3 regions of the Kitasatospora sp. NPDC088351 genome follow, and region 2 is predicted to be linked to each of the others. Evidence: riboswitches for the same ligand, from Rfam matches in the RefSeq annotation. Region 2 holds a riboswitch; each other region holds the start of a gene.

Region 1 (9,463 bases), on a different contig from region 2:
GCCGCCGCGGGTGTCCTGCTCGCCGTCTCGGCGCTGGCCGCCTGCGGGAGCGACGGCCTGACGGCGGGTACGGCGGTGGTCCTGGACGGCCGGCGGATCCCGGTCGGCGCGGTGGAGGCCCGGGTGACGCAGCTGCGGGCCGCGTCCGGCGGTGCGTCGACGGACGTCCGGCAGCAGGCGGACGGGCTGGTGCGGCGGGCCGTCGCGGACCTGGTGCTCGACGCGGTGGTCGCCCGGGCGGTGGCCGACCGCGGCCTGGCCGTCGGCGGCGCCGAGGTCGCGGCGGTCCGGGCTGCGGAGGAGGGCCGGTACGGCGGTGCCGGTCCGCTGGCCCGGGTGCTGGTCGCGCGCGGCGTCCCGGCGGCCGGGGCCGACGCCTACTACCGGCGGCAGCTGGGTATCCGCGGCCTCGCCGCCGCGGCCGGGCAGGACGCCGGTACCCCGGCGGGCGACGCCACCGTCCGCCGGGCGCTGGCCGATGCCGCCACCACGCTCCACCTGCGGGTCAACCCCCGCTACGGCGGTTGGGACGCGGAGCGGGCGGTGCTGCTCCCCGACGCCCCGCCCTGGCTGGCCCGGTAGGGCCCGCCCCGCCCCGCCCCGCCGCCCCGCCGCCCCGCCGCCCGAAACCGGGACGCGGCGGGCCACCGGGGCCGGGTAGGTTCGGAGGGTGACGAATCCTCCGCCCGCGAAGCTGATCCTGCTCACCACCACCCACCGGGTGGCCCCCGGCCTGCTGGCCTGGCCCGCCTGGGAGGCGCTGCGCACGGCCGGGCGCGTGCTGGCGGCCGACGCCGACCACCCCCAGCTGGCCGCGGTGCGCCAGGCCGGGGTCGAGGTGGACCTCGTGCCGGCCGGCTCGGCGCCGGCCCTCGCCCGGCTGCTGACCGAGCCGGCGCCCGGCGCGGGCCCGACGGTCTGGCTGGGCGGCCCGGACGGCGACCCTGGCCTGACCGACGCGCTGGCGCGTCTCGCGGTCGAGCACGCGGGCGAGGTGCCGGAGATCGAGGTGCTGCCCGGCTCGTACGACCTGCCGGGCGCCCGGCTGCTCGACCTGGTCTCCGTGATGGACCGCCTCCGCTCGCCCGGCGGCTGCCCCTGGGACGCCGAGCAGACCCACGCCAGTCTGGTGAAGTACCTGGTGGAGGAGGCGTACGAGCTGGTCGAGGCGATCGAGGAGGGGGACCGCGACACCCTGCGCGAGGAGCTGGGGGACGTCCTTCTCCAGGTCTTCTTCCACTCCCGGATCGCCGAGGAGCACCCCACCGACCCGTTCTCGGTGGACGACGTGGCCGGGGACATCGTCGAGAAGCTGATGTACCGCCACCCGCATGTGTTCGGGGACGTCGAGGCCGAGGGCGCCGCCGAGGTGGAGGCGAACTGGGAGCAGCTGAAGGCCGCCGAGAAGTCCGAGCGCGAGTCGGTGCTGGACGGCGTGCCGGCCGGGCTGCCCGCGCTGGCGTACGCGGCGAAGCTGGTGTCGCGGGCGCGCCGGGCGGGCTTCACGGGCGTGCCGGACGAGCCGTACGAGCTGCCCGCCGAGCTCACGGCGGAGTCGGCGGGCAGGCTGCTGCTCGCGGTGGCGCAGCGGGCGCACGACGCGGGGGTGGACGTGGACGCCGCGCTGCGGGCGGCGGCGCGCGGCTACCGGGACGCGGTGCGCGCGGCCGAGGGGCTGAAGCCCGAGTAGCCGGGACTGCCCGGGCGGCCGGCTGCCCGGGCAGTCCCGGCAGGGGTCAGACGGGCTGGACGCTCTCCACCGGCCGGCGCTGCGGCGGGACGACCTCACCGATCGCCTCGCCGACCAGGGCGAGCAGCTCGGCGAGCCGTTCCAGGTCGAGGTGGTCGGGCAGCTCGGCGAGCGAGATGATCCGCTCGCCGTCCGGACCGGCCACACAGAACAGGTCGATCGGGCCGAGGTGCTTCTCGGCGGTGTCGACCAGGGCGGCGATGTCGCTCGGGCGGTGGATGTCGCCGCAGACGCCGACGACCGGGCAGCCCGGCCGGTCGAGCTCGGCGGCGAGGTCCTCGGCGATGCCGACCCGCAGGTCGGCGACGAGCACCCCGGAGGCGCCGGCGGAGGTGAAGCGGCGGGCGAGGTCGGCACCCGACCCGCCGTCGAGTACGGCGATGACCACGACTGCCCCGGCTACCCGCATGGTGCGCTCCTTCCAGTGGACGGCACCGCACCGTCGCCCACATTTTTTCGTTGGAGGATCGTAGGCACGTCCTGACCCTCCGCAACAGGGATTACCCCTCAGGTGACCAGGCTCACGCCTGCCGGGCCGGACTTACCCACCGGATACGGTCGTCCCATGCCAGTTCAGCCCGATTCCGCCCGCCCGCCGCTTTTCACGTGGGAGTTCGCCGCCGACCCGTACCCCGCGTACGCGTGGCTGCGCGAGCACGCGCCGGTGCACCGCACCACCCTGCCGAGCGGGGTGGAGGCCTGGCTGGTGACCAGGTACGCGGACGCGCGGCAGGCGCTCGCCGACGGCAGGCTCTCCAAGAACCCCGCCCACCACAGCGGGCAGGCGCACCGCACCGGCCGGGTGGGCATTCCGGGGGAGCGGCAGGCCGATCTGATGACGCACCTGCTGAACATCGACCCGCCGGACCACACCCGGCTGCGCCGGCTGGTGTCGAAGGCGTTCACGCCGCGCCGGGTGGCCGAGTTCGAGCCGCGGGTGCAGCAGCTCACCGACCGGCTGATCGACGGCTTCGCGGAGCGCGGCTCGGCGGACCTGATCCACGAGTTCGCCTTCCCGCTGCCCATCTACGCGATCTGCGACCTGCTCGGCGTGCCGTCCGAGGACCAGGACGACTTCCGGGACTGGGCGGGCATGATGATCCGCCACGGCGGCGGTCAGCGCGGTGGCGTCGGGCGCGCGGTACGGAAGATGCGGGCGTATCTGCTGGAGCTGATCCACCGCAAGCGGGCCGACCTCGGCGACGACCTGATCTCCGGTCTGATCCGGGCCAGTGACCACGGCGAGCACCTGACCGAGAACGAGGCCGCGGCGATGGCCTTCATCCTGCTCTTCGCCGGCTTCGAGACGACCGTCAACCTGATCGGCAACGGCACCTACGCGCTGCTGCGCAACCCCGGCCAGCGGGCCCTGCTGCAGGACTCGATCGTCCGCGGCGAGACCGCGCTGCTGGAGACCGGCATCGAGGAACTCCTGCGCTACGACGGCCCGGTGGAGCTGGCCACCTGGCGCTTCGCCACCACCCCGCTGACCATCGGCGGGGTGGACATCCCGGTCGGCGACCCGGTGCTGGTGGTGCTCGCGGCGGCGGACCGGGACCCGGCGCGGTTCTCCGACGAGAACACCCTCGACCTGGCCCGGACGGACAACCCGCACCTCGGCTTCGGGCACGGCATCCACTACTGCATCGGCGCCCCGCTGGCCCGGTTGGAGGGCCGGGCCGCACTGGCCACGCTGCTCTCCCGGCTGCCCGATCTGCGGCTTGCCGAAAGCCCGGAGAATCTGCGGTGGCGCGGTGGTCTGATCATGCGTGGACTTCGTGAACTGCCGGTCGAATTCACCCCGGAGAGGCCGTCGTCCGAGACCGTCGACTGAGGTTTCCGGCGCGTCAGTCGGGTGCCGTCGACCCGCTCCACGTGGCCTGAATCACCATTAAACCGGACATAGCACCTCGGTTGGTAGGCGCATGACCACGGGCCGTAATTTATGTGTGATGTGGGCGATATGAGCTTGTGATTGATGTGATGATCTGTCTAACCTCCCTGGAGTCCGCTGCTGCGGACCTCGTGCGCGGGACGCCGAATCCTGCCCGCCGCGTCACGGGAAATCGACCAGAACCCTTGGGCAGGGGCGGGGGAACCAGGTTTGTTGCCGTCCCCCACGGCTTGGGGTGAAGCCGCCCGCGCGGGCCGAGACGTTCCGCGTGACGCGGCCGGGCCACCTCCCGGTCCGAACCCGACAGCTCACCTCGCAGGCGTGCGGAGAGGGACATCTTCATGCTGTTCGTTGGAACTGGCCGTCACCGTCGTCGTACCCAGGCCGAGAAGGCCATCGCCGTCGCCGGTGTGGCCGGCGTCGGACTCGCGATGCCGCTCCTCACCGCCTCCGGTGCCTCGGCCGCCCCCGCCTCCACCTGGGACGCGGTCGCCCAGTGCGAGAGCGGCGGCAACTGGAGCATCAACACGGGCAACGGCTTCTACGGCGGCCTGCAGTTCACCTCCAGCACCTGGAAGGCGTACGGCGGCAACGCGTACGCCGCGCAGGCCAACCAGGCCAGCAAGGCCCAGCAGATCTCGGTCGCGGAGAAGGTCCTCGCCTCGCAGGGGCCGGGCGCCTGGCCGGTCTGCTCCCAGAAGGCCGGCCTGACCAAGGGCGGCGCCCCGGCCGCGGTCGACACCTCCGCCGCCGCCAAGCCCGCCACGCCGAAGCCGGCCCAGCCGAAGCCGGTTCAGCAGCAGGCCCAGAAGCCCGCGCAGAAGCCCGTCCAGCAGCAGGCCCCGCAGCCGGCCGCGAAGCCCGCCCAGCCCGCGCAGCAGAACACCCAGGCCCCGGGCTTCTCCGGCAAGGCTGGCTGGGACGCCGACGCGAAGGTGTACTGGTACCAGAACAACGGCGCCTGGTACTGGACCAGCCACCAGAGCGTCTACCAGCAGTACGCCGGCCAGGCCGCGAGCCAGGACTTCCGCCCGGCGGCCGCCCAGAGCGCCCCGGCCGCCGCGCCGAAGAGCGGTCACGGCTACACCGTCCAGTCCGGCGACACGCTGTCCACCATCGCCGCCGCCCAGGGCGTCTCCGGCGGCTGGCAGGCGCTGTACGACGGCAACCGCGGCACCGTCGGCGGCAACCCGAACCTGATCGTCCCCGGCCAGGTGCTCACCCTCGGCTGAGTCCCGCACAGGCGACAGCGGGCGAAGGGGGCCGGATTCGGCCCCCTTCGCCCGCTTCCGGCCCCGTCCATGGGGCAACCAGGTGAACTACCGGTGGGTAGGCAGGCCACACGCTGAGACGGGACCGAGGTCAGCGTGGCCCTGAGAGCCCGTGCGGTTAGGCTCTGGTCGTAACGACTCCGCAATCGTCCCGCCGACATCATCACCGTCAGCCGGACCCCTGCTTCCGCTAGGAGATGCCTCGTGCCGTCCATCGATGTCGTCGTAGCCCGTGAGATTCTCGACTCGCGTGGGAACCCCACGGTCGAGGTCGAGGTCGGCCTCGACGACGGCAGCACCGGCCGTGCCGCTGTCCCGTCGGGTGCCTCGACCGGCGCCTTCGAGGCGCTGGAGCTTCGCGACGGTGACAAGAACCGCTACTTCGGCAAGGGCGTGGAGAAGGCCGTTCTGGCCGTCATCGAGCAGATCGGCCCGGAGCTGGTCGGCTACGACGCCACCGAGCAGCGCCTGATCGACCAGGCCATGCTCGACCTGGACGCCACCCCGGACAAGTCCTCGCTCGGCGCCAACGCCATCCTGGGCGTCTCGCTGGCCGTCGCGCACGCCGCCGCCGAGGCCAGCGACCTGCCGCTGTTCCGCTACCTGGGCGGCCCGAACGCGCACGTCCTGCCGGTCCCGATGATGAACATCCTCAACGGCGGCTCGCACGCGGACTCCAACGTCGACATCCAGGAGTTCATGATCGCCCCGATCGGCGCGGAGTCCTTCTCCGAGGCCGTCCGCTGGGGCGTCGAGGTCTACCACACCCTCAAGGGCGTGCTGAAGGAGCGCGGCCTGTCCACCGGCCTCGGTGACGAGGGCGGCTTCGCGCCGAACCTGGACAGCAACCGCGAGGCCCTGGACCTCATCGTCGAGGCCATCCAGAAGGCCGGCTACGTCCCCGGCAAGGACATCGCGCTCGCCCTGGACGTCGCCGCCTCCGAGTTCCACGAGGACGGCGCCTACCAGTTCGAGGGCAAGGCGCTCTCGGCCAACGAGCTCATCGAGTACTACGCCGAGCTGGTCGCCGCCTACCCGCTGGTCTCCATCGAGGACCCGCTGGACGAGTCGGACTGGGACGGCTGGAAGGCCATGACCGTCAAGCTGGGCGACAAGGTCCAGCTGGTCGGCGACGACCTGTTCGTCACCAACCCGGTCCGCCTGGCCAAGGGCATCGAGACCGCCACCGCCAACGCGCTGCTGGTGAAGGTGAACCAGATCGGCTCGCTGACCGAGACCCTGGACGCCGTCGAGCTGGCCCAGCGCAACGGCTACCGCTGCATGATGTCGCACCGCTCCGGTGAGACCGAGGACGTCACCATCGCCGACCTGGCCGTCGCCACCAACTGCGGCCAGATCAAGACCGGCGCCCCGGCCCGCTCCGAGCGCGTCGCCAAGTACAACCAGCTGCTGCGCATCGAGGAGATCCTCGACGACGCCGCCGAGTACGCCGGCCGCGGCGCCTTCCCGCGCTTCAAGCACGAGGGCTGAGCCCTTCCGGCCCGGTCCCTCGGCCGTCCGGTAGCGCACGCCTGACCGGTGCCCCGCCGTTCACCCCGTAGGGTGGACGGCGGGGCACCGTCGCGACCAGGAGGGGAATCGGGAGATGGCAGGCTGGAGGATTCCGGGCTTGGCGGCCCGTCCCCGGTTCACGAGCCGGGCGACCGTCCTCGTCCTGGTGCTCTGCTCGCTGGTGGCGATCCTCGCCTACCCGACCCGCCAGTTCATCTCCCAGCGCTCCGAGATCTCCGCCCAGCGGGCGAAGGCCGAGCACACCCGGCAGCAGGTCGAGCAGCTGCGCCGGGAGAAGGCCCGCTGGCAGGACCCGGAGTACGTCAAGGCGCAGGCCCGCGCCCGGCTGCACTACGCGATGCCGGGGGAGACCCCGTACATCGCGGTGGACCCGGCCGGCCAGGGCGCCACCAAGTCCTCCGTCAGCTCGCCCGCCCCCTCCGAGGGCGCGGCCCACGGCCCGGTGACGGCGGCCAAGCCCTGGTACGCCAGCGTCTGGGACTCGGTCGACGCCGCCGACACAGCCGACACCGCCGCCCTGGCCCCGCCCTCTCCACCCGCCCCCGCCCTCGCTGGAGACAGCTCCCCCCATGACCACTGAGAACCACCCCACCGTCTCCGACTCCGACGTCGCGGCCATCGCCGCGCAGCTCGGCCGGGTCCCGCGCGGACTGCGCGCGGTCGCACACCGCTGCCCCTGCGGCAACCCGGACGTCGTGGAGACGGCCCCCCGGCTCGCGGACGGCACGCCGTTCCCGACCCTGTACTACCTGACCTGCCCCAAGGCCGCCTCGCTGATCGGCACCCTGGAGGCGGACGGCGTGATGAAGGAGCAGACCGCCCGGCTCGCCGAGGACCCGGAGCTGGCCGCCGCCTACCAGAAGGCGCACGAGGACTACATCGCCCGCCGGGACGCCATCGAGGTGCTGGAGGGCTTCCCGAGCGCCGGCGGCATGCCGGACCGGGTGAAGTGCCTGCACGTACTGGTCGGCCACTCGCTGGCGGCCGGACCGGGCGTCAACCCGCTCGGTGACGAGGCGATCGGCATGCTGGAGGACTGGTGGGCCAAGGGCCCGTGCGTCTCCGCCGACGAGGTCGAGGCCGCCGGTGGGCGGGTCGCGCGCAACCGCGCCAAGGAGCACGACCACGAGGCCGTGATCGCCGCCAAGCAGCGGAAGGCCGAGGAGCGCGCCGCGAAGAAGCGCGCCGCCGAGGAGGCCGGCCAGGACGACCGGGAGGCCGGCGCATGAGCGTCACCCGGGTCGCCGCGATCGACTGCGGCACCAACTCGATCCGGCTGCTGGTCGCCGACCTGGACCCGGAGACCGGGGAGATCACCGACCTCGACCGCCGGATGGTCATCAACCGGCTGGGCCAGGGCGTGGACCGGACAGGACGGCTGCACCCGGACGCGCTGGCCCGCACCTTCGCGGCCTGCCGCGAGTACGCGGAGGTCATCTCCGGGCTCGGCGTCGGCCCGGACCGGACCCGCTTCGTCGCCACCAGCGCCTCCCGGGACGCCGAGAACAGCGACGAGTACATCAGCGGTGTGCGCGGGATCCTGGGTGTCGAGCCCGAGGTGGTCAGCGGCGACGAAGAGGCGCACCTCTCCTTCGTGGGCGCCACCAAGGAGTTCACCGGTGGTCAGTTCCCGGCGCCCTATCTGGTCTTCGACCTCGGTGGCGGCTCCACCGAGTTCGTGCTGGGCACGCGGGACGTGCAGGCGGCCCGCTCGGTGGACATCGGCTGCGTCCGGCTGACCGAGCGGCACTTCGGCGGCGCCGAGCTGCCGACGCCGGAGCAGATCTCCGCCGCCCGGGCACACATCGCGGCCGAGCTGGACAAGGCCGAGGAGACCGTCCCGCTGACCGGTGCGGCCACCCTGGTGGGCCTGGCCGGGACGGTCACCACGGTCTCCGCGATCGCCCAGGACCTGCCCGTGTACGACTCCGAGGTGATCCACCACTCGCGGATCACCAGGGAGCGGGTGGCGCGGATCGCCGACGAGCTGCTGGCCGCCACCCACGCCCAGCGCGCGGCCATCCCGTCGATGCACCCCGGCCGGGTGGACGTGATCGCGGCCGGCGCGCTGGAGCTGCTGGAGATCATGGAGCGGACGGGCGCCGCCGAGGTGGTCGTCAGCGAGCACGACATCCTGGACGGCATCGCCTGGAGTATTGCCCGCTGACCTTCCGCGGGCCTTACCTCTCCGGCCCCGGAGCCCCGATCGGGGCTCCGGGGCCGGGGCGCGCCCGGGGCCGTGCGGGAAAGTTCGTGAATTTCTTCACATGACGATCCAGTCATTCGTCGCAGTCGTTGGCCCACTCCGTCCGAAATATGGGACCAAAGGTCCGTCCGACGTGCCGACCGTTGGATCGTAGGTGAGGCTCCCCTGGGGGTTTGAAAATCGAAATCATGCACGGGAACCCAGGCGCGGCACGGATCGTTGCTGCTCAGCCGGGTCATTCGAACGCGCGTGCTCTCCCGGGGCTCCGGTGGGTGGTGGGGCTGTACTCCTGAGCCGGGAAATGGGCCGCGAAGTGTAGCACAGGGTGTCCAGAAGCTTGTGACTGGGCTCACGAAGGCTGCTCCGAACGGTGCTGGATACTTTCGGATATGAGCACCACGGAGCGTCCTCGCATCCTCATTGTCGGCGGTGGTTACGTCGGCCTGTATGCCGCGATGCGCATCCTCAAGAAGATGCGTTACGGCGAAGCGACCGTCACGGTCGTCGACCCGCGGTCGTACATGACGTACCTGCCCTTCCTCCCCGAGGCGGCCGGCGGCAACGTCGCGCCCCGCAACCTCGTTGCCCCGCTGCGCAGCGCCCTGAAGAAGGCGGAGGTGCTCACCGGTGCGGTCACCGGTGTGGACCACGCCCGCAAGGTCGCCACCATCCAGCCGGCGGCCGGCGACTCGTACGAGCTGCCCTTCGAGTACCTGGTCGTCGCGACCGGCTCGGTCTCCCGCACCTTCCCGATCCCGGGTCTGGCGGAGCACGGCATCGGCATGAAGACGGTCGAGGAGGCCATCAGC
Region 2 (9,463 bases):
GGCGCTGACGGCGGACCAGGTGCGGGAGCTGTTCGCGGACGGCTCCGAGGCCCAGCGGCTGCAGGCCCTGGCGCTGATGCAGGGCGACCCCGCGCTGGCCGACCTGCCGAGCGTGCTGGACGCGATCGAGCGGCCGCGCTCCGGTTTCGAGCAGTACCACGCGCTGCTGGCGGCCCGCGGCCTGCTCTCCCGGCTGCCCGCCGCCGGGGCACAGCGGCTGCGCGACGCGGTGGCCGGGCGGCTGGTGGCACCGGACGGCATCCCGTACGGGTCGGACCGCAGCTGGCTGGCGGAGAAGATACTGTCCCGCCTGGAGTCCGCGGTGTTCCTCCCCCAGCAGGCCGGCCCGGCGGAGCGGTCGCGGGCCCGGCAGGATCCGTAGCGGACGCCGCCGGACGGTGATCAGACGGTGAAGCGCAGTTCGGGGCGGTCCCAGCCGATCGGGGGGCGGGCGGGGAAGGTGCCGACGCGTTCGGCGCCCATCCTTCGGTAGAACTGCTCGGCGGGCGGGTGGGAGACCACGCGGACGCCGGTCACGCCCGCCTCCCGGGCGCGGCCGAGCATGTGCCCGATGAGCGCCCGCCCGATGCCGAGGCCCTGCGCCTCGTCGGCGACGAACATCAGGTCCAGCTCCGGCGGGTCGAGGATCAGTGCGTAGAAGCCGAGCAGCCGGTCGCCCTGGGCGCCCGCGGCGAGGAAGACCTCGTGCTGGGCGAGGTACTCGGGCGTCACCCGGTAGCCGGCGATCATCGCGGCGTACTCGCCGTGATAGGTGCTGGAGGCCTGGATCAGCCCGGTGAGCCGCTCGGCGTCCGCCGCCCCGGCCCGCTTGATCATCGTCTCGGTCATGGCGATGAGTATAGGACCGAAGGCCACTACTGACCATTACCTTCCCTGGTCACGGCGCCTGCGGTGATCTGCCGCCCGCAGGACGAGGACACGCCGGGTGAGGCCGTCCCCGGGGCGCGGGAAGCGGTCGATCTCACTGCTGATCCGGCGCTCGCCGAGGGCGTGGCGCAGGGCGTCGAGGTGGGGGCAGCGGCGGCCGCGGCCGTCGTGCAGGGGGTGGACCCGGACTTCGCCGTCGGGCGCGGTCACCCGGACCAGTTCGGTCAGCGCGGCCACCTGCCGAGCGGGGCCGAAGCGTTCGGGGTAGGCGAAGAGCAGGTACCCGCTGAGGGTGAGGGCGAAGGTGCCGTCCGTGAAGGGCAGCCGGGGCAGTTCGGCGGCCACGTACTGCTGCGGGTGGGCGGCGGCGTCGGCGGTGAACAGCCGGCAGGCCCGGTCCCAGCTGCGCAGATAGCGGTCGTACGGGCGGTGGAGCGGCCTCGGGTACAGCTCGGGGCGGGCGGCCATCGCGGCGGCCATCGACGCCCGGGCGGCCCGGGCGGCCGCCGCGACCTCGGGGCCGGGCCGGGCGTACGCCGGGTCGGCGGCGATCACCCGGCAGCCCAGCCCGCGAGCCTCGGCGGCCAGACCGGAGGCGCCACCGGGGCAGTCGAGCAGCGGCCCGGGGAGGGCGGCGAGCCGGGCTCGGGTGAGGCCGAAGAGCCCGCAGTACTCGTCCAGCGGGCGGGAGGTGATCAGGATTCCGGCGGCGGCGGGGTCGGTGGACCTCCGCGGGTCGGCGAGGTCGGCCGGGTCGGGGAGCTCGGCGGCGGCCACCCGGCCATCCGAACACGGCCCGGCCCCGTCCGCATCCGGGGGACCGGGCACGAACGGGGCCGGGCGGCTCCGGGGTGGCGGCAGCGGGCCGGGCGGCCTGCCGGCGAGGCGGGCTCAGCGGCCGAGCAGGCCCCGGACGGCGAGCCGGTTGACGTTGGTCAGGCCGCGCACCAGCTGCGGGGTGAGGAAGACGAACAGCAGCCCGAGCAGCGAGACCCCGGCGATCTGCAGCGGCGACTGGACGTAGTAGACGTGCTCGACGCCGTGGCTGTCGTAGAAGTTGAAAAGCCGGTAGCCGGGCCAGTCGGTGTAGGTCGGGAAGACCCAGTGGTAGAGCGGGTAGAGCGTCAGGGACCAGCCGACCAGCAGGAACACCAGCGACATCGTGAAGCTGAAGACCGCCCACGGCAGCATCACCACCTGGTACAGCACGGCCTTCCACCCGGCCGCGTCCGCCAGCCGCGCGGTGACGGCGCCCCAGCTGCCCGGCCGGGCACGCCGCACCGGCGCCGGGCCCGGCACGTCCAGGGCCAGCATGCTGAGCGTCCGGGCCCGCTCCAGCCGGCCGAAGCCGCGGGCGCCGCTGGTCAGCGCGGCCAGCACCGGCAGGCCGAGGACGGTGACGAAGGTTCCCAGGCCCAGGGCGAAGAGCGTGACGGCGAAGGCGAAGCCCACGATGGCGACCGGCAGTCCGCTGAGCGTGAAGCCGATCTCCTTGTAGGTGTAGGAGGAGAACGGCGCCCGCCAGACGTACGGCGGCTCCTCGGTCCGGCGGGCCCGGGCGGGCCGGTGCTTCGGGTCGGCCTCGTCGGTGCCGTAGGTCCCGTAGGCGTCGCCGGAACCGTGGGAGTCGCGGCTGTCCTCGCGGTCGTACGCACCGCGCTGCATGCTGTGGCTGCTGCTCATGGCCGGGCCTCGGTCCTCGGTTCTGTGGTGGGGGCGTGTCCTGCTGACTCCTCAACCCTGTCAAAGCGCGGGCCCGGTGGACATCCGGCCCCCCGCCGAACAAGGGGTGGGGTTAACCCCCCGCCCGCTGCCCCGCCCCGGTCCCGGCCCCCGCCCACTCGTCCGCCAGCAGGGAGTACTGGAAGGAGTCGTACCAGGTGTCCCGCAGGTGGAGGTCGTGCCGGATCCGGCCCTCCAGCTGGAACCCGGCCCGGGTGAGCACCCGGCTGGAGGCGGTGTTGTCGACGTCGACCCGGGCGGCCAGCCGGTGCACGCCGAGCGTCCCGAACGCGAGGTCGCAGAGCAGCCCGGTGATCTCGCCCGCGTAGCCGTGGCCCCAGGTGTCGGGGCGCAGCGCGTAGCCGAGGACGGCGGAGCGGTGCTCCCCGAGGGTGAGGGCGGCGCTGCCGATCGGGGCGCCCTCGTCGGCGGGGTCGGCGGAGTCGGTGCCGTCCGCGCGCAGGGTGACGGCGAGCCGGTAGACCGTGCGTTCGTCCCGCAGGGCCTCCTCCAGGTACTGCGCCACCTGATCGGCACAGCTCTCCCGGTCGTACGGTCCGAAGGGGAGGTGGCGGGTGGCGACCGGGTCGCCGAAGACGGCGTACAGCGCGTCGATGTCGCCCGGGGTGTGGTGGAACTCGCGAATGGCCAGCCGGGGGCCGGTGAGTCGTACGGGGACCATGTCCGTCGACCCTACTCCGGCCCGGTCCGTCCGGTGGGCGGCCAGCGGCTACCGTCGAGGCTATGGAAGACGAAGACCTGCGGCTCGCCCCGCGCACCAAGGCCGCCGAACTGCTCGCCTGGGCGGAGGCGGAGGGCCGCGCGCCGGTGGCCGAGGAGCCGCTGCGGACGGTGCTGGCGCTGCTGGAGCTGGGCGAGGGCAGGATGCACGACGGCTGGCCGGAGCTGACCTCGAACGCCGTGGAGCAGTTGCTCGTCGAGCGGCTCTACCTGTACGTCCAGCCCGCGCCGGAGGAGGATCCGCTGGCGTACGGCGAGGCGGTGCGGCTGCTGATCGACCGCCAGCGGGCGGCGAAGCGGCTGAACGCCAAGCGGCAGGAGCGGCTGCACGCGGAGGCCGAGTGGCAGGGCGAGGTGGCGGCCGGCCTGCTGCGGCGGGCGGACCTGGTGACCTGGCCCCGGCTGTACACGCTGCTGCTGCACGCCTACGGGGTGGACGTCGCGGACGAGGCGGCGGTGCGGGCCTGGCTGGAGGGGTTCCGGGAGCTGGCGGAGGAGGACCGGCTGGCCGCGTTCGCGGCGCTGGAGCCGGCCGGCTGGGTGGACGAGACGGCCGGTGAGGGCTGGGGCCCGGCCCGGGTGCTCACGGTCGGGATGGCCACCGACGGCGCCCGGCGGCTGCTGGAGCAGGGCCTGATGCGGCGCAGCTACCGCAACCTGGCGGAGCTGACCGCGCTCGGCCGGCCGATGCCGGACGAGCTGACCGGGGACTTCGGGGCGTTCGAGGAGGCGGCCGCCGAGGCGGCGCTGGAGCTGGCCGGCCGGTGGACGGTGCCGGGGCTGCCGCGGCTGCTGGTGGCGGAGTTCCCGGACCTGGCGCCGGAGCCGGGGCAGGAGGAGATCGACGCGTACCTGGCCGGGCTGCCCGACGGGGCCTGAGCCCTCCGGGTCCTGGAACGCGGAGGTGCCCCGGCCGCTGCTCGGACCGGGGCACCTCCGGGGCGTCAGGGGGTGATGCCGCGCTGCTCGAACCAGGTCTCCGGGTCGACCGGGGCACCGCCGCCGGGGCGGACCTCCAGGTGCAGGTGCGGGCCGGTGACGTTGCCGGTGGCGCCGACCTTGCCGATCTGCTGGCCGGGGACGACCTTGCCGGTGCCCTTGATGATCGAGGAGAGGTGGCAGTACCAGATCTCGGTGCCGTCGGGCAGCGTCTCGACGATCCGGTAGCCGTACGAGCCGGACCAGCCGGCCGAGGTGATGGTGCCCTGGCCGACGGCGTAGACCGGGGTACCGGTGGAGGCCGCGAAGTCCAGGCCGGTGTGCAGGTGGGCCCAGTAGGAGGCGCTCTGGCCGTAGTGGGCGGAGAGGTTGTAGTCGCGCACCGGCAGGTTGATGGCGGCGAGCTTGGCCCTCTCGGCCTCCTCGGCGGCCCGCTTGGCCTCCGCCTGCTGGGCGGCGCGCTTGGCCTCGGCCTCCTGGGCGGCCTGGACGCGGGCGTTCTCCTCGGCGGCGGTGCGCTGGCTGTCGGCCTGCTGCTGGATGCGGGCGGCGAGCGCGAGGCCGGGGTCGGCGGAGAGGGCGACCGGGGTCTCGTCCGGGGCCTCGATGGCCGGCGCGGCGGCCGGGGTGGCGGAGGCGAAGCCGGTGGCGCCGAGGGTGGCGGCCACGGCGGTGACGCCGAGCAGTGGAGCGGTGCCGCGGGCCTGGCGCGGCATCCGGTGCCGGTTGGCGTCGGCGGGCTGCGGGCCGGTCTCGTCCGCGGGGCCGCCGTAGCCGCCCTCGTGGGCGGCGGGCCGCGGGTGGTCGAGCAGCTGGGTGCCGGCGGCGGAGCCGGGCAGGTGTGCCGGAGAGTACGTCGACGCCACGGAGGCGCGCTCCTTTCCTTCCTTCGCGCCTACCGGGTTAGCTGACGGGTTCGGAGCAGGAAGGTCTCCTACGGCTGGGCCTGGGCCCGGCCGATTCACCCCAAGGAACGTGGTTCCCCGGCTCCCTGACCTGCCCGGGGGCGGGTCGTCGGGATTAGGCGACGGCGCACGGTGCCGTCTGGGTACGGCGTTGACAACCGCGCTGCGTTATCAAACGTTAATCCTAGGCGCCCCTGATTCCAAGCCATCCGTTCGGGACAACCGGATACAGCACGGGCACCACGCGACCCGATGGGCGTTTTGGGACGATTGACGACAACTGACACTACCGAACGTGATTGGACGTCAACGAACGACCCCCCATTTGAGTAGTTCTACTCATGTGCGTCCGCTCGGGGCGCCGCCATCCTGACGCCATGAACGCACCGATGCAGTCCCGCACCACGGCCGCGTACCACGTCCAGGCCGTGCTCTCCTTCGCCCTGTCCGCCGCCGCCCTCGCGATCGGGATCGCCTACCTCCCGGTCGGGGGGTGGACCAGGGCCTTCCTCGGACTCGGCCTGCTCTACACCGTCACCTCCTCGTTCACCCTGGCCAAGGTGGTCCGGGACAAGCAGGAGACCAGCGAGATCGTCACCCGGGTGGACCAGGCCCGGCTGGAGAAGCTGCTCAGCGAGCACGACCCGTTCAAGGTGGAAGGGATCTGAGCGGGCACCACGGAACGGGCACCTCCGAAGCCGTCGCACATCGATAGCTTGACGGCTAAGGCTATTAGCCTTAGCTTTATGGCTATCGGCAGCACCGCCGATGACACGCCCCGGCGGCCCGAGGAGACCCACGATGTCCGGCATCACCACCCCCACCACCCAGTACCTCGACGTCCCCGGCGGCCGGCTGGCCTTCGACGACACCGGGCGGGGCGACGGCACCCCGGTCGTCCTGCTCCCCGGGATGCTCGACAGCCGGGCCGCGTACCGGCACCTGCGACCGCTGCTGGTGGCCGCCGGCCGCCGGGTGATCACCATGGACCTGCGCGGCTTCGGCGAGTCCTCGATCGCCTGGGACGACTACTCGCCCGCCGCGGTCGCCACCGACGTCATCGCCCTGCTCGACCACCTCGGCATCCGGAGCGCCGTGCTGGCCGGCAACTCGTACACCGGCGCCACCGTGGTCAAGGCCGCCGGGGACGCACCCGAGCGGGTCGCCGGGATCGTCCTGCTGAACGCCTTCGTCGAGAACCCGCCGCCGAACCTGATGCAGCGCGCCGTGTTCGGCCTGATGGGCCCGCTGCTGACCTACGTCCCCGCCTCCTGGGGCCTCTACCACCGCAAGATGGCGTTCCCGACCGCCAAGCCGGCCGACTTCGACGCCTACGTGGACGGCCTGGTCGCCGCGCTGCGCACGCCCGGCCGCCGGACCGCCGTCCGGGGCCAGCTCCGCGGGGACTCGTCGCCGGTCGGCTGGACCGCCGCGGTGCGGTGCCCGGCGCTGGTCGTGATGGGCGCCAAGGACCCCGACTTCCCGAACCCGGAGCTGGTCGCCGACCGGCAGACGGCCGCGCTCGGGGCCCGCAAGGTGATGATCGAGGGCGCCGGGCACTACCCGATGGCCGACCACCCGCAGGCCACCGCCGACGCGCTGCTGCCCTTCCTCGCCGAACTCTCCTGAGCCCCGGCCCCCGCACCACACGCCCCCTGCCCCGCCCCACGAACCCCCGGAGACCGCGCATGCCCCGAGTAGGACTGACCCCCGACCAGGTCGTCGGCCACGCCCTCGCCCTCATCGACGAGCAGGGCCCCGAGGCCCTCACCCTGGCCGCCGTCGCCGGCCGGGCCGGCGTGGCCACCCCCTCGCTGTACAAGCACGTCAGCGGCGGCCTCGCCGAGCTGCGCCGGCTGGTCGCCGTCCGGGTCACCGAGGAACTGGCCGACCGCCTCGCCGAGGCCGCCCTCGGCCGCGGCGGCGGCGACGCGGTGGCCGCCGTCCTGCGGGCCTACCACGCCTACGCCACCGAGCACCCGCACCGCTACAACGCGCTGCCGCAGGCCCCCCGGCCGGACGACGACCTGACCCGGGCGGCCGGCCGGCTGGTCGGGGTGATCGTCGCGGTGCTCCGCGAGTACGGGCTGGACGGCCCCGAGGCGATCCACGCCGCCCGCACCGTCCGCTCGGTGGCCCATGGCTTCGCCTCGCTCTCCATCGGCGGTGGCTTCCAGCTCGCGGAGGACCTCTCGGTCACCCAGGACCGTCTGATCGCGGTCCTCACCAGCGGCCTCCGCGACTGGCCGAAGGCCTGACGGGGCCGTCCGCGGGGGCGGACGGCCCCGCTCCGCACCACCCCCGACCCGCCCGTTCGCACCCGCACGATGCCCCGGCCCGCGCCCAGCCCGTACCCGGCCCGCTCCCAGCCGGTCCCGTCCGACCGCCCCGCACCGCCCCGCACCGCCCGCCACCTGGCCGATCGGGCCCGAAGGACGTCTGATTGACGCCGTATTGACGGGATATTGACGAGATCCAGTCACTTGGCGAGATCCGTTCACACCTTCGTAGGATCATCACCCTAGAATTCGCGGCGTGACGATGACTCAGTGGTGTGCAACGGCAACCGGCGTAATCGCCGCCCTCGCCCTCGTGGCCGCCGCCCGCTACCGCGCGGTCTCCGCCACCCAGCGCCGCCGCGCCGACCAGCAGCGGCGCGACATCGCCCGGCTGACGGAGCGGCTCGACGCCGAACTGTCCCGGCGCGGCTCCGAACTGGCCGCCGTCCAGCAGGAGCAGGAGCTCAACGCCTCCACCCAGCGGGCCTTCCTCAGCGTGGCCCGCCGGATCCTCGTCATGGCCCACGACCAGCAGGCCCTGCTGGACGAGATGGAGCGCACCCACGACGACCCGGCGCTGCTGGAAGGCCTGCTCAAGGCGGACCACGCCGCCGCCCAACAGGCCCGGCTCGCCCAGACGCTGGCCGTCCTCTGCGGCGCCAGGGCCGGACGGCACTGGCCCGAGCCCGTCTCCCTGGAGGACGTGGTGCGCGGCGCCCAGTCGCGCATCCTGCCCTTCCAGCGGGTGGTGGTCCGCAGCCGGATCGAGACCGCCGTGGTCGGCGCCGCCGCCGAGGCGCTGATCCACGCCGTGGCCGAGCTGCTGGACAACGCCACCCGCTACTCCCCGCCCAGCACCCAGGTGTTCGTCACCCTGATGCCGGTGCACAACGGCGCCGTCGTCGAGATCGACGACGGCGGCGTCGGCATGCCCGAGCAGGCCGTCGCCAAGGCGGCCTCCGCCCTGGCCGGCGGCACCTCGCTGGAGGTCTCCCGCCTCGGCGAGGTACCGCAGTTGGGTCTCGCGGCGGTCGGCCGGCTCGCCGAGCAGTACGGCTTCCGGGTCACCCTCAGCTCGGCGCCGTCACCGTACGGCGGGGTGCGGGTGGTGGTGCTGCTGCCGAACGCGCTGCTCACCGAACCGCTGCCGCCGACCGTCCCGGGCCTGGGCCCGGACGACCGGGCGTTCACGGCCGGCCCCCGCCAGGCCGTGCCTCCCCCGTACCCGTACCCGTCCGTGCACGGCTCCGGGCACGGCTCCGTGCACCCGCTGCTGGAGACCCCGCCGGCCGGTCCGCTCCCCGAGGCCGGTCCCACCCCGCCGCCCCTGCCCCGCCGGAGCCACCGGCGCGACCGCGGCAACCGCACCGCCCAGGGCACCGCCCCCACGCCCCCGCCCACGCCTCCGTACCGCTCGGCCCGGGAGGCGCAGGCGTTCATGGCGATGTTCCAGGCCGGCACCGCCAGCGGCCGCTCGGCGGTCCGGGCCCGGGTCCAGGCCCAGGCACAGCCCGACCCTTCCCTTCCCGTTTCCCCCCGACTTCCCCAGCGCTCCGGAGAGTTCCATGACCACCACCCCTGATCTCGGCTGGCTGCTCGCCGACATCATCTCCGTCCCCGAGGTCCAGCACGCCGTCGTGGTGTCCAACGACGGCCTGGAGATCGGCCGCAGCGCGGGCATCGTGCGTGAGGACGCCGAGCGGCTCGCCGCCGCCTGCTCGGGCCTGCAGTCCCTGGCCCGCGGGGTCGCCCAGGGCTTCGGCGGCCAGGGCAGCGCCACCCGCCAGATCATCATCGAGTACGGCGGCGGGTACCTCTTCATCGTCGCCGCCGGAGCCGGCGCCCATCTGGCCGTGGTGACCGGCGAGGCCGTGGACGCCGGTCTGGTCGCCTACCAGATGCAGGTCCTGGTCGAACGGATCGGCAGCCACCTCACCAGCCCGCCGCGCGTCGACCACGCGGCGGGGGGACAGCGGTGAGCGGGCCGGT
Region 3 (9,463 bases), on a different contig from region 2:
AGGGTGAGCAGCGGGGTGCCGAGGCCGGCGAGGGCGGGCCGGGTGGCGAGGTAGTCGCGGACGCTCAGCCCCCAGGCCTCGGGCGGCAGGGCCTTGAACCGCCAGTCGAGCACCTCGTCGGCAAGGGCCGCCACCTTGCCGGCGTCGATGCCCGGCCCGGTGCCGCTGCTTGCGAAGGTCTGTTCCACGGTCTTCCTCCATCGCCGATGTTGCAACATACGCAACGAGGGTTGCACATGCTGGCATCACGGTTCTAGCATCGGCGCCGGACGAAGGTCAACGGAACGGTCAGCCGCAGGACACGAGGAGCCCAGCAGATGCCACGACAGGACCAGGCCGTGAGCTCGGGCACCCCGCCGCGCCGCACCCCGGCGGTGGAGGCGGTGTGCGTGGGCGAGTCGATGGCCGTCCTGCTGCCCGACCGGCCGGGCCCGCTGGAGTCGGTGGAGAACTTCCACCTCTCGGTCGGCGGCGCGGAGTCCAACGTGGCGGGCGCCCTGGCGGCGCTCGGTGTGCCGAGCGCCTGGATCAGCCGGGTCGGCGACGACGGCTTCGGCCGCCGCCTGACCGGCGAGGTCGCCGCACGCGGGGTGGACGTGTCCGCGGTCGCCGTCGACCCGCACCGCCCGACCGGCCTCTACCTCAAGGAGGTGGGCGGCAGCACCGGCCGCCGCCACGACCTCGGGCCCGGCCGCAGCCGGCTGCACTACCACCGCCGCGGCTCCGCGGCGTCCGCGCTCTCCCCCGCCGTGCTGGACGATCCGGCCGCCGCCCGGCTGCTGGCCGGCGCCCGGCTGCTGCACCTGTCCGGCATCACCGCCGCCCTCTCCGACGACTGTCTGGAGCTGCTCCGCGCCCTGCTGGCCGACCGCCGCCCGGGCCGTCTGGTCAGCTTCGACCTGAACTGGCGCCCGGCCCTGTGGCGCGAGCGCGACCCGGCCGTCCTACCGCCCCTGCTGGACGCGGCCGACGTGCTGCTGCTCGGCTCCGACGAGGCGGAGGCCGCCTTCGGCACCGGCGACCCGGACGCGCTGCGCCGCCTCTTCCCCTCCCCCGCCACCGTGGTGGTCAAGGACGCCGCCCGAATGGTCACGGCCCTGCACCGGGACGGCACCGCCGTCACCGAGCCGGCCCTCGCCGTCGAGGTGGTCGAGGCCACCGGAGCGGGCGACGCCTTCGCGGCCGGCTATCTGGCCGCCACCGTGCGCGGCCTGGACCAGCGCAGCCGGCTGCGGCTCGGCCACCTCAGCGCGGCCTGCGCGCTCACCGCCCACGGCGACCAGGCCGAGCTGCCGCCCGAGCCGGTGGTCACCGCCCTGCTGACCGCCTCCCCGGGGGACTGGGCCGCGACCCGGGTCTCGGCGGATGGCATCGTGTCCCCGGTACTGCCCGTGGCCGGGGGCGGTGCCCCCGACCCTCGACCGGCCGCGTCCCCGGCCCTTGGAGCACGATGAGCCAGACCGTCACCCGCGCCCTGCGCATCCTCGCCGAGCTCGGTGAGGGCGAGCGCTCCCTCGACCAGCTGGCCGAGGTGCTCGGCGTGCACAAGACCACGGTGCTGCGGCTGCTCCAGAGCCTCGAAGAGGAACGTTTCGTCTACCGGGACCCGGCCTACCGCTACCACCTGGGCGCCGGACTCTTCGCCCTCTCCGGCCTCGCCCTGGAACAGCGCGGGATCCGCCGGATCGCCGCGCCGCACCTGGCCGGGCTGAACGCGGCCACCGGTCAGACCGTCCACCTGGCCGCGTACGAGGGCGGCGAGGTGGTCTACATCGACAAGTACGACTCCCGCCACCCGGTGCGGATGTACTCCCGGATCGGTCTGCGCGCCGCCCTGCACAGCGCCGCCGTCTCCAAAGTGCTGCTCGCCGACCTGCCGGTGCCCGAGCGCCGCCGGGTGGTGGCCGGGATCGACTTCATCCCGCACACCGCGCACACCCTGGCCACCCCCGAGGCCCTGCTCGCCGAGCTGGAGAAGGTCTCCGCCCAGGGCTGGGCGCAGGACCACGCCGAGCACGAGGCCTTCATCAACTGCGTGGCCGCGCCGATCCGGGACGCCAGCGGCCGGGTGGTCGCCGCCGCGTCGATCTCCGTCCCGGACGTCGTGCTCCCCTACGAGCAGGTGCTCGAACTGCTGCCGCAGCTGCTCGCCACCACCCGCGCCGTCTCCGCCGACTGCGGCCAGCCGCCGCACGCCGGGCCGGCCGCCCCGACCGCCTGACCCACCATCACCAACCGAGGAAGCACCGCATGAGCGACCAGCAGCCCGTCAACGGCAAGACCGAGATCCGCACCGACGGCGCCCCCGCCCCGGCCTGGATGTTCTCCCAGGGCGTCCGCAAGGGCCCGATCCTGCAGGTCTCCGGCCAGGGCCCGCAGGACCCGGCCACCGGCGAGTACCTGTACCACGGCGACGTCAAGGCGCAGACCCGGCGGACGCTGGAGAACGTCAAGGCCATCGTCGAGGCCGGCGGCGCCACCATCGAGGACGTGGTGATGTTCCGCGTCTACCTGACCAAGCGCGCCGACTTCCCGCTGATGAACGAGGTCTACGCCGAGTTCATCGACGAGAACGTCAAGGCCGGCGGGGTGAAGCCCTGCCGCACCACGATCTTCGTCGAGCTGCCGCAGGAGCCGATGCTGGTCGAGATCGACGCGCAGGCCGTGATCGGCTGAGCCGCCCGAGGCGGTACGCGCCGGAGCCCGGACGACCAGTCGGCCGTCCGGGCCCCGGCGCTTTCGTCCGCCGTCACCGGCCGGCGGTGACGGCCTGCTCGGCGGCCGCGCCGCGCGCCACCACCCGGGCGGCGCCCTTGGCCTCGCGCCGCTCCAGGGTGCCGGAGAGCAGGGCGACGCCCAGCGCGGCGACGGTGAGCAGCCCGCCGACCCAGTTCGGCGCGTCGTAGCCGAGCCCGGCGGAGATGACCAGCCCGCCGAGCCAGGCGGAGAGCGCGTTGCCCAGGTTGAACGCGGCGATGTTGGCGGCCGAGGCCAGCGTGGGCGCACCGGCGGCCTGGTCCATCACCCGCTTCTGCAGCGGCGCGACGGTGGCGAAGCCGAACAGGCCGATCAGCGGGATGGTGATGATCGCGCCGGCCTTGCTGTGCGAGGCGAAGGTGAAGGCGAACAGCAGCACCGCCAGCACCGCCAGGATCACGTACAGGCTGCGCATCAGCGCGCGGTCGGCGAACCAGCCGCCGAGCAGGTTGCCGACGAACAGCCCGATGCCGAACAGGAAGAGCAGCCAGGTGACGCTGGTGTCGGCGAAGCCCGCCATCTCGGTCATCATCGGCGTGATGTAGGTGAACATCGCGAAGATGCCACCCCAGCCGAACACCGTCATGGTCAGCGCGAGCCAGATCTGCGGCCGGCGGAAGACCGCCAGCTCCGGGCCGAGCCGGGCCCCCTCGGCGCGCCGCTGGACGGGCACCAGCGCGGCGATGCCGGCGAACCCGATCACGCCGAGCGCCGCGACCACGTAGAAGGTGGACCGCCAGCCGAAGTGCTGGCCGAGCAGGGTGCCCATCGGCACGCCGAGGACGTTGGCGGCGGTGAGCCCGGTGAACATCAGGGCGATGGCGCCGGCCCGCTTCTGCGGGGCGACCAGATCGGCCGCGACCACCGAGCCGATCCCGAAGAACGCGCCGTGCGCGAAGGCCGCGAGGATCCGGCCGACCATCAGCAGGCCGAAGGCGGGCGCCACGGCGGAGACCAGGTTTCCGGCGATGAACAGGCCCATCAGCATCAGCAGCATCCCCTTGCGGGGGATCCGGGTGCCGAGGACGGTGAGCAGCGGTCCGCCCACCACGACGCCGAGCGCGTAGCCGGAGATGAGCAGGCCCGCGGTGGGGATGGACACCGAGAAGTCGCCGGCGACCTCGGGCAGCAGGCCCATGATCACGAACTCGGTGGTGCCGATGCCGAAGGCGCTGATCGCCAGCGCCAGGAGCGCGAGGGGCATGAGAGTCTGCTTTCCAAGACGATTGCATGTGCAACTACCAGCGCCGACAATACGTCTACCATCCAGATACTTGCAAGCGCCGGATATTGCCTAGGTGAACATACGCCACGCTTGCCAGTACCCCTCGGCACGATTAGGTTAGGCTCACCTAACTTACTGGAGGTCAGCCATGAGCCCCGTGGACACCACGGCACCCGAGGCGCCGGAGGCGCCCGAACCCACCGCCGCCGAACGGGTCTGCAGTCTGCTCACCGCCACCTCCTCCGTGGTGATCCGCGCCTGCGGCGAGCACCATGAGCTGGACACCCCGATCGCGGTACAGGGCTCCCGGCTGCGCCTCCACGCCCCCCTCGACGCGCCGCTCACCCTCGCCGCCACCCGCGCGCAGGACGGGCTCGCCGTCGTCCTGGACCTCACCGACATCGCCCCGGTCGCCGTCCGCGACCGCGTCCGCGGCCGGCTCTCCCTGGCCGGCCGGCTCCACCTGGCCCACCTCGCCGACGACGGGCTCGGCGTCCACCTGCGCCTGGACGTCGCACACGCCGTCCTCTCCACCCCGTACGGCACCACCGCGCTGACCGGCGCCGACCTCGCCCTCGCCGGGCCCGACCCGCTCGCCCGCTACGAGGCCGGCCTGCTCACCCACCTCGCCGACGACCACCCGGACGCGCTCGCCGTGCTCACCCGCCTGCTCGACCCGGACCTACTCACCGAGCGGCCCGGGATCCGCCCGCTGGCCCTCGACCGGTACGGCCTGGTGCTGCGCCTGGACCACCCGCACGGCCATCGCGACGTCCGTCTGGTCTTCCCCGAACCCGCCCGGGACGCGGACGAGTTCGGCCACCGGGTACACCAGCTGCTGACCGCCGCACACCGCGCGCTGCCCGCCCACCGGATCTGAACCAGGCCACCGGTCAACTGGGCTGACCAGACGTCAACTTCCCTTGGCGTCACGTAAAACGAAAACGGCCAGCCCGGCTCGCGAGAGGATTTCTCGCGAGCCGGGCCGGCCGACTGGGCGTGTCCCGCGCCCAGGGTGCCACTGTCGGTGCGGCGATCACCCGGTCGAGCGGTCACCCGACATGACCATCCCGAGTGGCCGTACGCCCCGCACCCAGCGGTGGTTCTGATGCCCGATCAGATGGCGACGCCGTGCGCCCGCAGGTAGGCGATCGGGTTGACGTCCGTGCCGTACCCCGCACCGGTGCGGATCTCGAAGTGCAGGTGCGGGCCGGTCACGTTGCCGGTCGCGCCCGAAAGGCCGATCTGCTGGCCGGCGGTGACGGTCTGGCCGATCCTGACGCCGATCGAGGACAGGTGCGCGTACTGGGCGTACTTGCCGTCGGCGAGCTTGATCTCGACCTCGTTGCCGTAGGCGCCGCCGTTGCCGGCCTTCACCACGGTGCCGCCCGCGACGGCGCGCAGCGGGGTGCCGGTGGAGACGACGAAGTCGGCGCCGGTGTGGTGGCCGGAGGACCACATCGAGCCGGCCACGCCGTAGGCGGTGCCGAGCTTCGGGCTGGCGACCGGGGAGACGTAGCTGGCGACGCCGGCCACGGTAACCGGGGCCGGGGTGGCGGGCTTGGCGACCTCGATCTTGGTCTGGACCGGGGTCTGCGGGGCGGGCTTGACCGGCTTGGCGGTCTGAACCGGCTTCGGCGCGGCGGCCGGAGCGGCCGGAGCAACCGGGGCGGCCAGCTTGGCGGCCTCGGCCGGAGCGGCGGCCTTGGCGCCGAGCGCGAGCTTCTGGCCCGGGAAGATCAGGTTCGGGTTGGCACCGACGACCGAGCGGTTCTGCTCGTACAGCGCCTGCCAGCCACCCTCGACCTGCTTGGCGTCGGCGATCTTCGACAGGGTGTCCCCGCCGACGACCTGGTAGCTCTGCTCGACCGGCGCGGCGGCCGGGGCGGCCTGCTGCGGGGCGGCGGCCGGGGCGGCGTCGGCGGTCGAGGAGTTGCTCTGCCGGGGCTTCGCGGCCGGCGCGGTGTGGGCCTGGGCGCTGATCGCGGTCACCAGCGGAAGGGCGAAAGCGGCGCCGGTGACGGCGGTGGCGATACCGATGCGGGCGGCGCGGGGCAGGGCGATACGACGAGCCTGTGCGGGCATGGAAGATTTCCTCTCCGACGCCTACGAGGTGAGCTGTCGGGTTCGGGCTGGAGTTGCCCGGCCGCAATGCGGCTTCACCCCAAGCCGGACCGTGAATTCCGGTCCGGCGACTTACCTTTGGGTCCCCCGCTCCTGCCGTACAGAGTTCAGTTCGCACCACCGGGCAGCGGCAGGACTAGGCGTTCCACCCGGTGGCCGCCCGGGCCGTGGCCGGGCGGTCGCTGAACTAAAACCCATCCGTACGGGCTAAGCAATGTCGATCACGTGAAGTCACCACAAAGCCCCGAGGCGTCGTGACACTCCGAATGATCGGCTGCACGGTACGCACACAATCCATTGACCTGGAGCGACCGCCCGGCGACACTCCGCCGATATTCGCGTCAGTACGCACGCGATCACCTACGGAATGCCATTCGCCGACACACCCCCCGGTGACCCTTGTCACGTCGGCCCGCGGGGCGCACGATCGGGCGGTGGCCACCTCCGAGGCCGGCACCCTGCGCCTGGGCACCGCGCAGGGTCGCTGGGTACTACTGGCGACGGTGCTCGGCTCCAGCATGGCGATGCTCGACGGCACCGTGGTGAACGTCGCCCTGCCCCGGATCGGCGCCGATCTGGGCGCCCCCCTCGCCGCCCTGCAATGGACGCTCAACGCCTATCTGCTGACCCTGGCCGGGCTGATCCTGCTCGGCGGCGCGCTCGGCGACCGCTACGGCCGCCGCCGGGTGTTCCTGATCGGCGTGGTCTGGTTCGCCGTCGCCTCGGCGGCCTGCGCCGCCGCGCCCACCATCGGCGTGCTGGTCATCGCCCGCGCCGTGCAGGGCATCGGCGGCGCCCTGCTCACCCCCGGCTCACTGGCGATGCTCCAGGCCGTCTTCCACCCGGACGACCGCTCGGCGGCGGTCGGCCTCTGGTCCGGCCTCGGCGGGGTGTCGGCCGCGGTCGGGCCGTTCCTCGGCGGCTGGCTGGTGGACGGCCCCGGCTGGCGGTGGATCTTCCTGCTGAACGTCCCGCTCGCCGTCCTGGTGGTCGCGGTGGCGGCCCGGCACGTGCCGGAGAGCCGGGACGAGAGTGCGACCGGCCGGTTCGACGTCCTCGGCGCACTGCTCGCCGCCCTGACCCTGGGCGCGATCACCTACGCGCTGACGGCGGCCGGTGGAGGGGTGTCCGCGTCCGTCTGGGTGACCGGCGTGGCCGGCCTGCTGCTGGGGGCGGCCTTCGTCTCGGTGGAGCGCCGCAGCCCGGAGCCGATGCTGCCGCTCGGCCTCTTCTCCTCCCGGCTGTTCACCGCGGTGAACCTGGTCACCCTCTGCGTGTACGCGGCCTTCAGCGGAGTGTTCTTCCTCCTGGTGGTGCAGTTGCAGACGGTCTCCGGGTTCTCCCCGCTGGTCTCCGGGCTGTCCCTGATCCCGGTCACCGTCCTGATGCTGGCCCTGTCGGCACGCGCCGGGCGGCTCGGCAAGCGGATCGGCCCGCGGCTGCCGCTCACCGTGGGTCCGCTGCTCTGCGCGGGCGGTGTGCTGCTGATGCTGCGGATCGGCCCCGGCGCCTCGTACTGGGCGGACGTGCTGCCCGCCGTCACCGTGCTGGGCTGCGGGATGGTGCTGCTGGTCGCGCCGCTGACCGCCACGGTGCTGGCGGCGGTGGAGGTCCGGCACGCGGGCATCGCCAGCGGTGTCAACAACGCCGCCGCCCGGGCCGCCGGCCTGCTCGCGGTCGCCGCCCTGCCCGCCCTGGCCGGTCTCAGCGGCGAGGCCTACCGGGTGCCCGCCTCGGTGGACTCGGCCTTCCACACCGCGATGCTGATCTGCGCCGGGCTGCTGGTCGCCGGCGCGCTGGTGGCCGTCACCACCGTCCGGGGCAATGTGCTGGCCCCCGAGGACCACCGCCCGGTGGCCGAGCCGGACTGCCAGTGGTCCTGCGGCACCAACGCCCCGCCGCTCGACCCGGGCCACGTCGACGCCGGAACGGCCGAGGGCCCCGCCACCGGAACGGCGGCAGGGCCCTCGGCGAACTGACGGCACACCGGCGCAGGCGCGGCGTCAGTGCAGACGGGGCGTCAGAGGATGTCGCCCGGCGCGTACTTGGCGGCCTCCGGGTACGCGGCCGCGACGGCCTCGACCCGGCGGACCACCTCGGCGACCTGGGCGCCGGCCGCACCGGTGAAGGAGAGCCGGTCGGCGAGCAGCGCGTCCAGGGCGGCCCGGTCCAGCGGGATCCGCTCGTCGGCGGCCAGCCGGTCCAGCAGCTCGTTCTCCCGGGCGCCGGCCCGCATCGCCAGCGCGGAGGCGACGGCGTGCTCCTTGATGACCTCGTGCCCGGTCTCCCGGCCGACGCCCGCCCGCACCGCGCCCATCAGCACCTTGGTGGTGGCCAGGAACGGCAGGTAGCGGTCCAGCTCGGCCTCGATCACGGCCGGGAAGGCGCCGAACTCGTCGAGGACGGTCAGGAAGGTCTCCAGCAGGCCGTCGAAGGCGAAGAAGGCGTCCGGCAGCGCGACCCGGCGGACCACCGAGCAGGAGACGTCGCCCTCGTTCCACTGGTCGCCGCCCAGCTCGGCGGTCATCGAGGCGTAGCCGCGCAGGATGACGGCCAGGCCGTTGACGCGCTCGCAGGAGCGGGTGTTCATCTTGTGCGGCATCGCGGAGGAGCCGACCTGGCCCTCCTTGAAGCCCTCGGTGACCAGCTCGTGGCCGGCCATCAGACGGATGGTCTTGGCCAGGCTGGAGGGCGCGGCGGAGAGCTGGACGAGGGCGGTGAGCACCTCGAAGTCCAGCGAGCGCGGGTAGACCTGGCCGACGCTGGTCAGCACGTTCTGGAAGCCGAGGTGGCCGGCCACCCGGCGCTCCAGCTCGGCGAGCTTGTCGGTGTCGCCGCCGAGCAGGTCCAGCATGTCCTGGGCGGTGCCGACCGGGCCCTTGATCCCGCGCAGCGGGTAGCGGGCGATCAGCTCCTCCAGGCGGCTGAAGGCGACCAGCAGCTCGTCGGCGACGGTCGCGAAGCGCTTGCCCAGGGTGGTGGCCTGCGCGGCCACGTTGTGCGAACGGCCGGCCATGACCAGCTCGGCGTGCTGGGCGGAGAGACGGCCGAGGCGGACCAGGACGGCCACCGTGCGGTCCCGCACGTGCTCCAGCGACTGGCGGATCTGCAGCTGCTCGACGTTCTCGGTCAGATCCCGGGAGGTCATCCCCTTGTGGATCTGCTCGTGACCGGCGAGCTCGCTGAACTCCTCGATCCGGGCCTTCACGTCGTGGCGGGTGATCCGCTCACGGGCGGCGATGGAGCCGAGGTCGACCTGGTCGACCACGCGCTCGTAGTCGGCGACGGCGGTGGCGGGCACCTCGACACCGAGGTCCTGCTGGGCCTTCAGGACGGCGAGCCACAGGTGGCGCTCGA

What was found. Region 2 has a riboswitch for cyclic di-AMP ahead of AB0P06_RS25145 (M23 family metallopeptidase). Riboswitches for the same ligand answer to the same signal wherever they lie in the genome.
Region 1: linked by a shared signal. The riboswitch ahead of AB0P06_RS11910 (transglycosylase family protein) and the one ahead of AB0P06_RS25145 (M23 family metallopeptidase) in region 2 are both predicted to bind cyclic di-AMP.
Region 3: linked by a shared signal. The riboswitch ahead of AB0P06_RS20205 (LysM peptidoglycan-binding domain-containing M23 family metallopeptidase) and the one ahead of AB0P06_RS25145 (M23 family metallopeptidase) in region 2 are both predicted to bind cyclic di-AMP.

What each region holds. Positions count from the first base shown of each region.
Region 1 is NZ_JBFBIL010000011.1:153,520-162,982, forward strand. Features, by position in the region: gene AB0P06_RS11890 (hypothetical protein) at 1-582, shown strand, start outside; gene AB0P06_RS11895 (MazG family protein) at 671-1,690, shown strand; gene AB0P06_RS11900 (SDR family NAD(P)-dependent oxidoreductase) at 1,737-2,159, opposite strand; gene AB0P06_RS11905 (cytochrome P450) at 2,316-3,584, shown strand; cyclic di-AMP (ydaO/yuaA leader) riboswitch at 3,809-3,980, shown strand; gene AB0P06_RS11910 (transglycosylase family protein) at 3,986-4,876, shown strand; gene eno (phosphopyruvate hydratase) at 5,120-6,406, shown strand; gene AB0P06_RS11920 (septum formation initiator family protein) at 6,546-7,028, shown strand; gene AB0P06_RS11925 (DUF501 domain-containing protein) at 7,000-7,677, shown strand; gene AB0P06_RS11930 (Ppx/GppA phosphatase family protein) at 7,674-8,615, shown strand; gene AB0P06_RS11935 (NAD(P)/FAD-dependent oxidoreductase) at 9,044-9,463, shown strand, end outside.
Region 2 is NZ_JBFBIL010000040.1:30,398-39,860, forward strand. Features, by position in the region: gene AB0P06_RS25115 (hypothetical protein) at 1-382, shown strand, start outside; gene AB0P06_RS25120 (GNAT family N-acetyltransferase) at 403-849, opposite strand; gene AB0P06_RS25125 (hypothetical protein) at 886-1,665, opposite strand; gene AB0P06_RS25130 (sensor domain-containing protein) at 1,780-2,571, opposite strand; gene AB0P06_RS25135 (GNAT family protein) at 2,684-3,292, opposite strand; gene AB0P06_RS25140 (hypothetical protein) at 3,355-4,230, shown strand; gene AB0P06_RS25145 (M23 family metallopeptidase) at 4,296-5,156, opposite strand; cyclic di-AMP (ydaO/yuaA leader) riboswitch at 5,169-5,327, opposite strand; gene AB0P06_RS25150 (YiaA/YiaB family inner membrane protein) at 5,573-5,863, shown strand; gene AB0P06_RS25155 (alpha/beta hydrolase) at 5,997-6,824, shown strand; gene AB0P06_RS25160 (TetR-like C-terminal domain-containing protein) at 6,884-7,453, shown strand; gene AB0P06_RS25165 (sensor histidine kinase) at 7,737-9,056, shown strand; gene AB0P06_RS25170 (roadblock/LC7 domain-containing protein) at 9,040-9,453, shown strand; gene AB0P06_RS25175 (DUF742 domain-containing protein) at 9,450-9,463, shown strand, end outside.
Region 3 is NZ_JBFBIL010000027.1:54,041-63,503, forward strand. Features, by position in the region: gene AB0P06_RS20175 (alanine racemase) at 1-188, opposite strand, end outside; gene AB0P06_RS20180 (sugar kinase) at 318-1,454, shown strand; gene AB0P06_RS20185 (IclR family transcriptional regulator) at 1,451-2,221, shown strand; gene AB0P06_RS20190 (RidA family protein) at 2,251-2,676, shown strand; gene AB0P06_RS20195 (MFS transporter) at 2,750-3,961, opposite strand; gene AB0P06_RS20200 (DUF2470 domain-containing protein) at 4,131-4,862, shown strand; gene AB0P06_RS20205 (LysM peptidoglycan-binding domain-containing M23 family metallopeptidase) at 5,099-6,067, opposite strand; cyclic di-AMP (ydaO/yuaA leader) riboswitch at 6,071-6,229, opposite strand; gene AB0P06_RS20210 (MFS transporter) at 6,541-8,085, shown strand; gene purB (adenylosuccinate lyase) at 8,127-9,463, opposite strand, start outside.